Regions from separate parts of the Paenibacillus terreus genome, predicted to be linked through region 2. Evidence: riboswitches for the same ligand, from Rfam matches in the RefSeq annotation. Region 2 holds a riboswitch; each other region holds the start of a gene.
The links. Region 2 has a riboswitch for thiamine pyrophosphate ahead of thiM (hydroxyethylthiazole kinase). Riboswitches for the same ligand answer to the same signal wherever they lie in the genome.
Positions count from the first base shown of each region.

Region 1 (3,222 bases), on a different contig from region 2:
TTCATAAACGGCTTTCACTACATCAGGGTCCGGCTCAGCCAGGGATGCTTTGCTGGTCTTGTCATAGATCGGGCGGGCAACGGATTGCGAGTCCGCGACAGTCCATTTGCCATCCTTCAATTCCAGATCCAGATCGACAACACCCAGGTTGTCCCCCCAGTAACCGGATTCAACAGCCGGCATTCCGTTAATCGTTCCGGCTCCCACATCAACACCTGACATGCCTTCAAAGGCTGCACTTGGAAACACCTTATGAGCATGGCCAAACAGGATGGAATCAATGCCGTCCACCTGGCTCAAATATTTAACCGCATTCTCCATGTTCGGAGTCTCGGGGGTGTCCTCATATCCGCTGTGCACGAGCGCAATCACGATGTCCGCCCCGTCCGCCTTCATTTGCGGAACAAATTTCTTCGCCGTCTCCACAATATCTTTGGCAATAACCTTTCCTTTCAGATTGGCCTCGTCCCATTGATTGATCTGCGGAGGCAGCAGACCGATCACCCCGACTTTAAGCGTGTGCTCCGTCCCGTCCTCGTCAACGACTTTTTTATCGATAATCCGGTATGGCGTAAAATAGTTTTTATCATTGCTTTCATCTTTGTCCCCGTCATCAACATATACATTGGCATTGATGTAAGGGAAATCGGCACCCTTAAGCGCTTTCTGAAGATAATCGAGTCCGTAATTGAATTCATGATTGCCCAGCGTGGCGGCATCATAGTCCAGCAGATTCATGGCTTTGTATACAGGGTGGGTCTCTCCGTCCTTAAGCGGGTCGATTTTCGCCACATAGTCTCCGAGCGGATTGCCCTGAATCAGGTCGCCGCTGTCAAACAGCATGCTGTTCTTGGCTTCCCCCCTCGCCTGCTTGATGAGTGTGGCTGTCTTGGCAAGCCCATATTCGTCTGTCGGCTTGTCCGTATAGTAGTCATAGTTCAGCAGGTTCACATGCAGGTCGGTCGTTTGCATAATACGCAGCTTTACCTCAGCGCTGCCTTCAGCAGCCCAGGTCGGCACGGCCGGCAGTGCAAGCACGTTGAACGCTACAATTGTCGCTGCCAGGCTCTTCAACCCTTTTTTCCGAAATTTCAAGATTAACCCCTCCTAATGTAAGATAAATGCCCATCGATGTACTTTCACAGAAGCCAGACCGCGATAAGCGGAAATTTTTCTTGCGATTATAGAATTGTTCAGCTCCGCTGAAAACTTAAAAATTCTATAATCTAAAAAATAATCAGGCGATTTATCCCTGCATAGGCAGAAGGCAAGACCCACAAGCAATGATTGTAATTTGTGTATGTAAAATCTATGCACACCTCTTGTAAATCTTATCATAAAAAAATCACCTGATTGATTCTCATTCTAATCGAAGCATGAGAAAATGAATAGAGTTTTTATCCCAAACCACGGCTCTGTGTAAGTTAATGTAACATATTGTAACCCAAAGGAAGGCGGTGCCCACCCCGGGTCCGTTAAATCGCCCACTCCCCCCTCTGGACACTCCGGGCGGGAAGGCATATAATCAACGTTAGTTCATCATTACTGAACCCGCAAAATCTTCAACAATGCGGACGCATCCAGGCAGCGGCTTGCCGTCTTGATGCTCCTTCATACAACATGCCAGGGGTGCTGGAATCGGCCGGCTGAGATTGTGTCCCCAGACACTGACCCTTACAACCTGATCTGGGTAATGCCAGCGTAGGAATCGCAATAGAGTGACATGCCTTTTTGGCATCGTCATCCTTTCCTTTGGTAGATTACAGGCGCCCCGGACAACGGGGCGCTTTTTTTGCAGGATCACGGCAGATGACAAGCATTGCAGGAAGAGCACGGGTAATAAAGAGGGGAGAAGAAAAAATGTTTTCTTTGCAAAAATGGGGCCTTGGCGCGGTATGTTCCCTGCTCCTGATTCTGACAGCCTGCGGAGGGCAATCGTCCGCTCCACAGAATACGAATGCTTCCGGACCTTCCGGCGGCGGCGGTTCGGCAACCGGAAAGCTGAAAGACGTAAAGGTGGTGCTGGACTGGACCCCCAACACCAACCATACCGGCTTGTATGTGGCCAAAGACCAGGGATACTATGAACAAGCCGGTCTGAATGTGGAGATTGTACAGCCCGGAGAAGGCGGCGCGGATCAGATGGTCGCCTCCAATGCGGTTCCGTTCGGCATCAGCTATCAGGAAAGCGTGACCCAGGCTCGCACACAGGGCGTTCCGCTCGTCTCCATTGCGGCCGTGATTCAGCATAATACGTCCGGCTTTGCCGCGCCAGTGGATCGCGGCATCAAGTCCCCGAAGGATTTTGAAGGCAAGAAATACGGCGGCTGGGGCTCCCCGGTTGAGGAGGCTGTCATGAAATCCATTATGGAGCTGGATGGTGGCGATGTCAGCAAGGTCCAAAACATCAACATGGGTAATGCGGATTACTTCACTGCAGTCAAGCGTGATATCGATTTCGCCTGGATTTTCTATGCATGGACAGGAATTGAAGCCGAGCTGCGCGGTGAGCAGCTTGATATGCTATATGTCAAGGACTACTCCAAGAGTCTGGACTATTACACACCGGTCATCGTTACAAATGAAGATACCATTAAAAATGACCCCGAGCTTGTAAAAGCGTTCATGAGTGCCACGGCCAAAGGCTATCAATATGCCATTGACCAGCCGGAAAAGGCGGCGGAAGTTCTATCGAAAGCCGTGCCCGAGCTGGATAAAGAGCTTGTACTGGCAAGCCAGAAATGGCTGAGCCCGCGCTACCAGGACGATGCTCCGCAGTGGGGCATCCAGAAGGCGGAGGTTTGGAAGAACTATGCCGATTGGATGTATGAACGCAAGCTGCTTGACAAGCCACTGGAGGCTGATAAAGCCTTCACCAATGATTTCCTGCCGGAAGACGGCAAATCCTGATTTGACCCGGAAAGGAGACGGTTTTCCATGGCTAGCACATTGTTGAGTATTCAGGTGATTCCCAAAACCCCCGGCGGAGAGGACACCATTCCTTACGTCGACAAAGCGATCGAGGTGATCCAGCGCTCAGGCGTCAAACATCAGGTCAATCCGCTGGAGACGACCATGGAGGGCGAGCTGGACGAACTGCTGAACGTCGTGAAGGAGATGCACACAGCGCTCACTGAAGCGGGAATTCCAAGTGTGATTTCCCAGATTAAAATTGCCCACAACCCAAGTGGAATCAGCATGGACAAGCTGACCGAGAAGTAC
Region 1 covers NZ_JBHIRX010000019.1:86,124-89,345, forward strand. The annotation lists gene ACE5KN_RS25655 (bifunctional 2',3'-cyclic-nucleotide 2'-phosphodiesterase/3'-nucleotidase) at 1-1,095, opposite strand, end outside; TPP riboswitch at 1,616-1,726, shown strand; gene ACE5KN_RS25660 (ABC transporter substrate-binding protein) at 1,861-2,910, shown strand; gene ACE5KN_RS25665 (MTH1187 family thiamine-binding protein) at 2,938-3,222, shown strand, end outside.
Region 1: it holds a riboswitch for thiamine pyrophosphate, as region 2 does, so the genes downstream of both, ACE5KN_RS25660 (ABC transporter substrate-binding protein) here and thiM (hydroxyethylthiazole kinase) in region 2, are expected to answer to the same signal.

Region 2 (3,222 bases):
GATTTCTGCCAGCACAGTTGACACTGCCCATAATGAAATACACGGCAAGCTGTCGACGCAGCCAGCCCGGGTCGATGCGCACGTTATAGGAATCGTTCAATTCAGCACACCACCGTTCTGTGAGCGTCTTTGCCGGTAAGCAAAATGGTTCGTCGGTCCATGGCCTGAGCCGATGCCGAGGCTGTCCTCAATCGCTGCCTGAATGAAATCCTTGGCGACCCGAACAGCTTCAATCGCGGACAGCCCGCTTGCCAGACCGGCCGTAATCGCTGCGGAATAGGTGCAGCCGGTGCCGTGTGTCGCCTCTGTGCGTATCCGCAGACTTTCAAACACCGTAAATCCAGTGCCGTCATACAAAAGATCCCTGGCCAGTTCCCCGCCGGCATGCCCGCCCTTCATGATGACCATATCCGGCCCCATGTTGTGGATGCGCCGTGCCGCTTCCCTGATATCTTCGGCTTTGTACAGCTGCATACCGGTGAGCATTTCCGCCTCGGGCAGGTTCGGGGTAATGATTAGTGCGAGCGGAAACAGGTCACGGATCAGGGTCGTTACGGCGTCAGCCTTTAGCAAGGACGCCCCGCCCTTGGCGACCATAACGGGATCAATGACGAGATTGCCCCATCCGTAATGGGCGATTCGATCCGCAATCGCCTCAATGATATCCGCACTGAACAACATGCCGGTCTTTACGGCATCCGGCGTGAGATCTTTGCCGATCGAATCAAGCTGGCGGGCGACCGCTTCGGGCGTGAGCGGGAAGACTCCCTGCACACCCAGTGTATTCTGCGCAGTAGCTGCCGTGAGGGCGGACATGCCGTAAACGCCAAGCTCCTGGAAGGTTTTGAGATCCGCCTGAATGCCTGCGCCGCCGCCGCTGTCGGAACCGGCGATGGTTAGTGCTTTCGCTATCGTCATACCGCTCACCCTAAGCTTTCCGGCACCCGGGTGATGGAGGACAGCCGGCGCAGGCTTTCTTCATCCACCAGGGACAGCTGGTTCAGAAATTCGATCTGAAAGCTGCCCGGTCCCTGGCCTTCTGTGCGGGCTGCTGCAAGTTCCGCAGCAACGCCATAGAAGGATACGGCTTCAGCCGCCGCTTCCAGCTGCCGCTCGCCGGCCACAGCCAGGAATGCCGCTACGACCGAGCTGAGCAGACAGCCGGCTCCGGTCACCTTGGTGAGGAGCGCATGTCCATTGGCAATGAGAAAGGTCGTGGATCCGTCGGTGACGATGTCTTCCTTTCCGGTGGCAATGACGATACAATCCAGCTTGCGGGCGGCTTTACGGGCGAGCTGCAGCGCATCTCCCGAACCTTGACCGGCGTCCACGCCTTTAACCTCCCAATGATCGCCGGCGACATTGGCGACTTCAGCGGCATTGCCGCGCAGCGCGGTAATATTTATATCGGAGACCAGCTGATGGGTGGTTGCGGTACGGAAGGGCGTCGCTCCCGCCCCGACAGGGTCCAGGACGACAGGAATACCTTGTGCATTGGCAGCTTGCCCGGCAAGGGTCATCGCCTTGATGGAATGGGGGTTCAACGTGCCGATGTTCAGCGAGACGGCACCTGCCATCGCGGCGATATCGGCCACCTCCTCGTGCGAATCCGCCATAAACGGCGAAGCTCCCAATGCCAGCAGCCCATTGGCAGTAAAATTCGTGACCACGATATTAGTGATGTTGTGAATAAGCGGATTTTGTTCCCTTACTTTAGTCAGGAATTGCATATCTTATTCCTCCCTCAATAAATTAATGCTGTCTACGTTTTTCTGGCGGGCATCCGGTGTTGCTGCAAAGTGACGTAACCTTCCTCGGTTTGCGCGCGTGGAGGATGATTTCTCCGCGGTCGGGCTTCTTTTACACGCAAAAGACCCGTCCATTTCCGGAGAAAAGGACGGGTCCACAAAAAATAATTAATACGGGCCAATTAATGCCGCTGGACGTTTCGTCTCACTTTCCTCCGCTGGTATGATCCAGATCAGGTGCAAAGGGTCCGAAGCGTACAGCTTCGTCTCAGCCTGGAAGGCTCCCCTAGTGATTGAACAAGTCTCTATTCGATTCATGACTGCATATACTATATACATGTTGAGCGCAGATTGTAAAGGTTCAAAAATAAGCGGAACATTTTTTTCAGCAGGGGGTATAGAAACGGAAAAGCAGGAAATAAATAAGATAGGCAAGTGTCCCCTAAAACTTGATAATGACCAGACACGATGGCGATACAGGGAAAAAGCAGCGTTACGTAAGCATCTCCGCTTAAGCGAATACATAGGAGAAAATGTTATTTTTCGCTAGCTGGTAATTGTATTCTAAGTGTGCTATAATGAAATTACTGGAATACGACGGACCTGCATTCGCATATTGTAGAGGGTTATTGTCTTGGGTTAAGGGTAACCTTGTACAATATGTGAATTTTTATTTTTGCACAAAAATAAAGGTCATATAAATATTTATTTGGAGGTATTTCCACATGCAAACAGGAACAGTTAAGTGGTTTAACGCAGAGAAAGGCTTTGGTTTTATTGAGGTTGAAGGCGGTAACGATGTATTCGTACACTTCAGCGCAATCCAAGGCGACGGTTTCAAAACATTGGACGAAGGCCAACGTGTCGAGTTCAATGTTGTTGAAGGAAACCGCGGACCACAAGCTGAGAACGTTGTAAAACTGTAATTCTGCCCTGCTGCCCCGAACTCTTGTTTGGGGCTTTTCTTTTCTGGCGGAGGGACAGATATCTTTAAATCGCTTTATAACAATTCATGGGAAAAGAGGGGACTTTCATGTACAATTCGCGCAAAAAACCAATGGAAGAGACTCCAGAGGAGATCACTGTAATTTGGTCTTGCACCAGTGATACGTGTAAGGGCTGGATGAGAGATAATTTTGCATTCTCTGCTCAGCCAACCTGTTCTCTATGCGGTTCCGTGATGGAGAAAAGCGAGAAAAAGCTAGTCGTGCTTGTCAATACCGCCTTCCCGCCAGCCAAGAATAGTTAAGATTACAGCCATTATCCGTTTTAATCAGGGGCACCGACCAAAGGTCGGTGCCTTTTCATGTCTGCCGAATGGACTAAGAGGACTGAGGATACTGCAAAATATGCAGGAGCGTACGGTTGAACAGCTCCAGCTCATCGTAAAACACCGCATGACCGCTGTGAGCGAAGCGGATCAGGCGTGACCCGCGAATGCCCTGCTGCATTTGGAGGGCCAACGGATACAGGG
Region 2 covers NZ_JBHIRX010000017.1:57,487-60,708, reverse strand. The annotation lists gene thiE (thiamine phosphate synthase) at 1-31, opposite strand, end outside; gene thiD (bifunctional hydroxymethylpyrimidine kinase/phosphomethylpyrimidine kinase) at 97-918, opposite strand; gene thiM (hydroxyethylthiazole kinase) at 924-1,730, opposite strand; TPP riboswitch at 1,942-2,046, opposite strand; gene ACE5KN_RS24195 (cold-shock protein) at 2,474-2,674, shown strand; gene ACE5KN_RS24190 (cold-shock protein) at 2,782-2,997, shown strand; gene ACE5KN_RS24185 (alpha/beta fold hydrolase) at 3,071-3,222, opposite strand, start outside.

Region 3 (3,222 bases), on a different contig from region 2:
CAAAATGTCTTCCGCTGCTGTGTCCGTCAGCAGTTCGGCACTATACTTTTCCGCACCTGTCACCAAAGCCTGTGCAAGCCGCTGCGGAAGCAGTTGGGTTTCCCGCTCGCGGAACAAGCCCCCGAGTGCCTGCCCTGACAAGCCGGGAATCCTTCTGGAAATCTCTGCGGCATCCCACCATTCCGCAGCAGATCCATCCTTGCTTCCAGCCATAGCCGACAAGCGTGCCGCATCCTCCTGAGTCCGGGCAGGAATCACGAAGCCTGTGGTGGTATAACCTGTTGCCAGTCCTGTCAGCTCTTCAAGCTCCCGCACCAGTTTCTCGAACTGATCGCGGCTGCGCAGTGCCAATGCGGCCAGCTGCGGATGGGCAAAAACCTCGCACTCCGCGGCCAGCATTCCCGCCGCCGCCCGTGTGGCCCCTTGACCCGGAACCGATTTTTCGATCAGCATCGTTTTGAAGCCCCGCTTCGCCAGCTGATAGGCGATGGAGCTGCCGATCACTCCCGCACCGATCACAGTACAGTCTGCCGAATAGCACATACCGATCTCCTCCCATTTTCCTGTATTTATCGGGATTCATCTGATCTGTTACACCCTGCTTCAAGTCATGAGCAAACTTCTATATTCCTTTGCCACCTCTGCCGGATTTTCCGCCTTCCAGATACCTGACATCACGGCAATTCCGGAGGCACCTGCCCGCTTGATATCCGGCACATGCTGAGGCTGAATGCCGCCAAGCGCGATAACCGGTATGGAGACGGCACAACAGAGCTCTTCCAGGCTGCTCAATCCCCGCGGCGGCAGCCCGGGCTTGGAAGGGGAATCGTATATATGGCCGAATAGCACATAATCGGCCCCCGCCTGCTCTGCAGCCAGCGCTTCCGGCAGCGAATGGACGGATGCCCCGCAGCGCAGCTCCGGAAACATCCGCTTTACAAGCGGCAGCGGCAGGCTGTGAGAAGTGAGCTGTACCGCCCCGGCACCAAACAGCAGCGCCGCATCCACACGGTCGTTAACCGCGAGCTTGGACGGCGGGCAGCAGACGCCCTCCGACACCGTGGACATAAATGCATACAGTTCCGCAGCGCTCAGCTGCTTCTCCCGAATATGAAGCAGATCGATTTCCGGTTCAATCAGCCGCATAATGTCTGCCGTTTGTTCAGCGCTTTGGCAGCCGTCCGTAATAAGGTGAAGTTCCATTAGCTTGTTGCCTCCATGACAGTGATTCGGGAACGCCAAAAAGCCGCTTCCCGGTCAGGAAGCGGCTGAACTTGAATGTTCACCGATTACAAGGAACAGCACCCCGCTCATAAGCGGGACGCATATACTCTGTATTCGGCTAATGTCCACTTCCCTACGCTGGTATGATCCAGATCAGGTGCAAAGGGTCCGGAATGCATTTCTTCCGTCTCAGCCGCCGGCCGCGGCTCCCCCAGTGTGATACAGGTCTGATTAATCGCCTGTATGACTTTATATGCTTTTGTAATCCCATTTCATGGTAGCACAATCCCGTTCACTTGCCTAGACGTGCATCATATTTCATTCAGAAAAGTCCAAAGCTGCACTTTTCTGCACATCAGGCTTTCGCCGACCACTCTTCCACATTCCATACTCTCGTTACCCAATCCTTGTAAAAATCGGGCTCGTGGGATACGAGCAGCACGGTGCCTTTATATTCCTTCAGCGCACGTTTCAGCTCATCCTTTGCCACCACATCCAGATGGTTCGTCGGTTCGTCAAACAGCACCCAGTTGCTTTCACGCATCAGCAGCTTGCAGAGACGTACCTTGGCCTGCTCTCCCCCGCTAAGGGCGGACAGCGGACGGGTAATGTGATCATTTTTCAGTCCGCAGCGGGCAAGATGGGCACGGACCTCATGCTGATTCAGATGCGGGTACTCATTCCACACATCGTCAAGCGGTGTAATCCGCTCAGGGCGAACCTCCTGCTCGAAATAGGCTGGATACAGAAAATCTCCAGTATAGGTTTTGCCGCTCAGCGGAGGGATTTTGCCAAGAATCGTTTTGAGCAGCGTCGATTTGCCGACACCGTTATAACCGACGATGGCGATCTTCTCGCCCCGTTCAATGGTTATGGACATTTTCGGCAGCAGCGGGTGGCTGTAGCCAATCTCAAAGTCAATGCCTTCAAAGACCGTTTTGCCGCTGGCCCGCGCTTCCTTGAACTGGAACGTCGGCTTTGCCGCTTCTTCCGGCTTGTCTATCCGATCAATCTTATCAAGCTGCTTCTCACGGCTCTTGGCCCGGCCGGATGTGGAGGCACGCGCCTTGTTGCGCTGGATGAAGTCCTCCTGCTTTTTGATATACTCCTGCTGTTTTTCATAAGCCTCGATATGCTGCGTCTTCTGGATGTCAGCCATTTCAAGGAACTTCTCATAGTTGGCCGTATAGCGGTTCAGCTTGCCAAACTCCAGATGATAAATGACGTTGACGACCTGATTCATAAACTCAGTATCGTGGGAAATCAGCATAAAGGCATAAGGGTAATCCTTCAAATAACGCGTAAGCCATTCGATATGCTCAACGTCCAGGTAGTTCGTCGGCTCGTCCAGCAGCAGCACATTCGGCTTCTCCAGCAGCAGCTTGGCCAGCAGCACCTTCGTGCGCTGTCCCCCGCTTAATGTCGCTACATCGCGGTCCAGTCCGATGGCGCCAAGCCCAAGGCCGTTGGCCATTTCCTCCACTTTCACATCGATCAGATAAAAATCGCCGATCTCCAGCTGCTCCTGAATTTCTCCCATCTGCTCCAGCAGCACTTCAAGCTCCTCCGGCGAGGCTTCGGCCATTTTATCTGTAATGGCATTCAGCTCTTTCTCAAGCTCAAGCAGCGGCAGAAACGCATCCTTGAGCACATCGCGCACCGTCTTACCCGGCGTCAGCTTTGTATGCTGGTCCAGATAACCGTAACGAACCTTCGGCGTCCATTCGACTTTGCCGTTGTCACGCAGCTGCTGTCCTGTCAAAATATTCATCAGCGTCGATTTGCCGACACCGTTGGCTCCCACCAGACCGACACGCTCTCCCGGCAGCAGGCGGAACGATACATTTTTGAATAATGTCCTGTCCCCAAAATTATGGGAAACGTCTTCTACAGTTAATAAACTCATTTCCGTTAGCAGACTCCTTTAGCTCTTACTTATAAACACGATCAATAAACTTCAATATGACTTCAGGTTGGCTTTCAAAGCCTTATTGTAGC
Region 3 covers NZ_JBHIRX010000005.1:280,098-283,319, reverse strand. The annotation lists gene thiO (glycine oxidase ThiO) at 1-543, opposite strand, end outside; gene ACE5KN_RS12450 (thiamine phosphate synthase) at 604-1,203, opposite strand; TPP riboswitch at 1,338-1,447, opposite strand; gene ACE5KN_RS12445 (ABC-F family ATP-binding cassette domain-containing protein) at 1,580-3,130, opposite strand.
Region 3: it holds a riboswitch for thiamine pyrophosphate, as region 2 does, so the genes downstream of both, ACE5KN_RS12450 (thiamine phosphate synthase) here and thiM (hydroxyethylthiazole kinase) in region 2, are expected to answer to the same signal.

Region 4 (3,222 bases), on a different contig from region 2:
TGGTCTGGGAGGCAAAGCCGTAATCGAACATTACGACATTAAACCCTTGTCTGTGCGCATAATGGGCCAGATCATACATGGGAATCCAGCTTTCCTCGCGGTTTGCGCCATAACCGTGGCTGAAGACAATCGTTTTATTGGAATTCGGCGCAGGGATATACCAGCCCTGCATCATGCGGCTGCCGTCCTTGGCGGGAAAGGTCACTTCCTCATATGCCATGTCCTTGGCCAGCAGCGGATTGGAGTACAGGGGGGCTACAGTCGGATTGGACAAAAACCAGACGATATACGCATGCAGCGCGATAAAACAAAACATAAAAAAGAATACAACCGACAATACAAGCGCAATGATGATATGCTTGAACCGGATTAACCGGGGTGACAGCTGGGCGGGCGGCTCGTTGACAGCAGGCTGCACGGATGTGCCGCCCTGGGGTGTCGCAATCATCGGAGAGCCTCCTTGATCATTAATAAAGTTCGTTTGGGCGTGCTGTATCAGCACCACATACTTAATCGTAAAAGGCCGCAGCACCAAAGTCAATTCGACAGCAAATGATAATATTTGCCTCTTTCATATATACCGCGCTGCCGCTAAAACAGTTTACAGTGTATCCTGATATTATATATAATTTATGTAACCCGGTTTCATTAAGTGAAACGAATAGGCTGAAAAATTGACTGTCTGCAGCCATTAGTGGTCTGTTGAACATATCGCTAAATTCAAGGGAGAGAGGGGGGGCGCCATGGAGGACCGGAAGCTGACCGTTCGTGCTGTCGAACGGGCCCTGGACATTTTGATGTGTTTTACGGAAGCCACCGATTTGGGGCTGACGGAAATTGCGGCAAAAATCGGGCTGCACAAAAGCACGGTTCACCGTCTGCTCACGACGCTGGAGGAAAGAGGTTTTGTCATCCGCAATACAGCTACGGAAAAATATCGGCTGGGCATTCGGATCTGGGAGCTGTCGACCCATATGTCACGCAATGAGGACCCGGCGGTGCTGCTGCTGCCATTGATGGAGAAGCTGCGCGACCGTTTGGGGGAAACGGTGAGCCTGTATATACGGGATGGAGATGAACGTATCCGTATCCAGGCTGTACAGAGTACACAGGCCATACGCCGTGTGGCGACCGTCGGAGCCCGCATGCCTCTGTCCGTAGGCGCGTCAAGCAAGGTGCTGGTGGCATTCGCTTCGCCGGAGGAGCTGGAGCAGCTGAAGAAGGGCCCCGAGCTGCAGACTTTGGCCGGAGATGAAGCATACTGGAAGCAGCTTGAGGAAATACGGGCCAAGGGTTATGCCACAAGCTATGAAGAGCGCGAGCCCGGAGCCGCGGCCGTATCCGCCCCGATTATGAATCATCGAGGGGAGATTACAGCGGCTCTCTCCGTCTCCGGTCCGGTGAGCAGGCTGTCGCCCGAGACCCTGCATGAATTTGCCCCTGTTATCGTGGAGGCAGGCAAGGAAATGGGCATGCTGCTTCCTTAAGGGGTTGCCAAACCGTCCCTTTTAGGCTAACCTGAATTGGAAGGCGGAGCCATCCGCCTGTGAACAGCATAGTTTTGATCGGCGGCATGAAGCTGCCGAAGTTACTGGGGGGGCCCGTAGTACCGGGCTGAGATGGAACCGTTCCAGGTTCCGGACCCTTTGCACCTGATCTGGATCATACCAGCGTAGGGAAGTAACCGGCCAATGAAATCAAATGGATGGGCAGTATGTGCTGCAGTCAGGGAATGACCCGGGCTGTGCACGGAGCCTGTTTGTATACAGCCGGTTCCCTCGGGAACCGGCTTTTTCATTTGCTGCAAAATGTACATCGTACCGCCGCTACCCGCAAGGACAAGGCAGCGTGCTGGTCCGTATTTTGCAGCCGGCCGACAGCATCATTTTTTCTCCGGTATGATCCCGATGAGGAATTTGGCGACTCGGGAGGAATAAGCAAATGACAGAGAGCAAGCGGAAAACAGCAGCGGAGGGCAGCACAAATACGGTAATCGGGACCTTTCCTGCCAGCACTAAGGTCTATATCCAGGGTTCAAGACCGGATATCCTCGTGCCTGAAAGAGAGATAGCACTGCATGACACCCATACACCGCAGGGGATTGAGCATAATGCCCCGCTGCGTGTATACGACACCAGCGGTCCCATGACCGACCCGTCGTATCAGGCGGATATCCGCAAGGGACTGCCCAAGCTGCGCCGGGCGTGGGTTGAGGAGAGAGGGGATGTCATGCGTTACGAAGGCAGGGCTGTGAAGCCTGAGGATAACGGACTTCGGGCAGGGACCCGCCCTGCGGAGGAGTTTCCGGGTGCTGTCAGCCAGCCGCTGCGCGCGCAGCCGGGGGGCAATGTCACCCAGATGCATTATGCCCGCCGGGGAATGATAACACCGGAGATGGAATTTGCGGCGATCCGGGAGGGGGTTGATCCGGAATTTGTACGCCAGGAGCTGGCCAGCGGAAGGGCCATACTGCCCTCGAACATCAACCACCCGGAGAGTGAGCCAATGCTGATCGGCCGCCATTTTCATGTTAAAATCAACGCCAATATCGGCAACTCGGCGGTAACCTCCTCCATAGAGGAGGAGGTGGAGAAGATGACCTGGGCTGTAAGATGGGGAGCAGATACGGTGATGGACCTGTCAACAGGCCGCAACATCCATACGACTCGCGAGTGGATCATCCGCAACTCTCCTGTGCCAATCGGAACGGTGCCGCTGTATCAGGCGCTGGAGAAGGTCAATGGGGAGGCCGAAGCGCTGACCTGGGAAGTGTACCGGGATACGTTGATTGAGCAGGCGGAGCAGGGAGTGGATTATTTTACGATTCATGCCGGCGTGCTGCTCCGTTATATTCCGCTGACCGCCAAACGGATGACGGGCATCGTATCGCGGGGCGGGTCCATCATGGCAGCGTGGTGCCTGGCCCATCACCAGGAGAACTTTCTGTATACACACTTCGAAGAGATCTGTGAAATCATGAAGACCTATGATATTGCCTTTTCGCTCGGGGATGGTCTGCGTCCGGGCAGCATTTACGATGCCAACGATGAAGCTCAGATGGCTGAACTGGCGACGCTGGGCGAGCTGACGCAGATTGCCTGGAAGCATGATGTGCAGGTGATGATCGAGGGGCCGGGTCACGTGCCTATGCATAAAATCAAGGAGAACGTGGATCTGCAGATGGAAATCTGCAAAGAAGCGCCATTTTATACGCTGGGTCCG
Region 4 covers NZ_JBHIRX010000009.1:207,158-210,379, forward strand. The annotation lists gene ACE5KN_RS17640 (alpha/beta hydrolase) at 1-448, opposite strand, end outside; gene ACE5KN_RS17645 (IclR family transcriptional regulator) at 744-1,487, shown strand; TPP riboswitch at 1,584-1,696, shown strand; gene ACE5KN_RS17650 (hypothetical protein) at 1,702-1,902, shown strand; gene thiC (phosphomethylpyrimidine synthase ThiC) at 1,942-3,222, shown strand, end outside.
Region 4: it holds a riboswitch for thiamine pyrophosphate, as region 2 does, so the genes downstream of both, ACE5KN_RS17650 (hypothetical protein) here and thiM (hydroxyethylthiazole kinase) in region 2, are expected to answer to the same signal.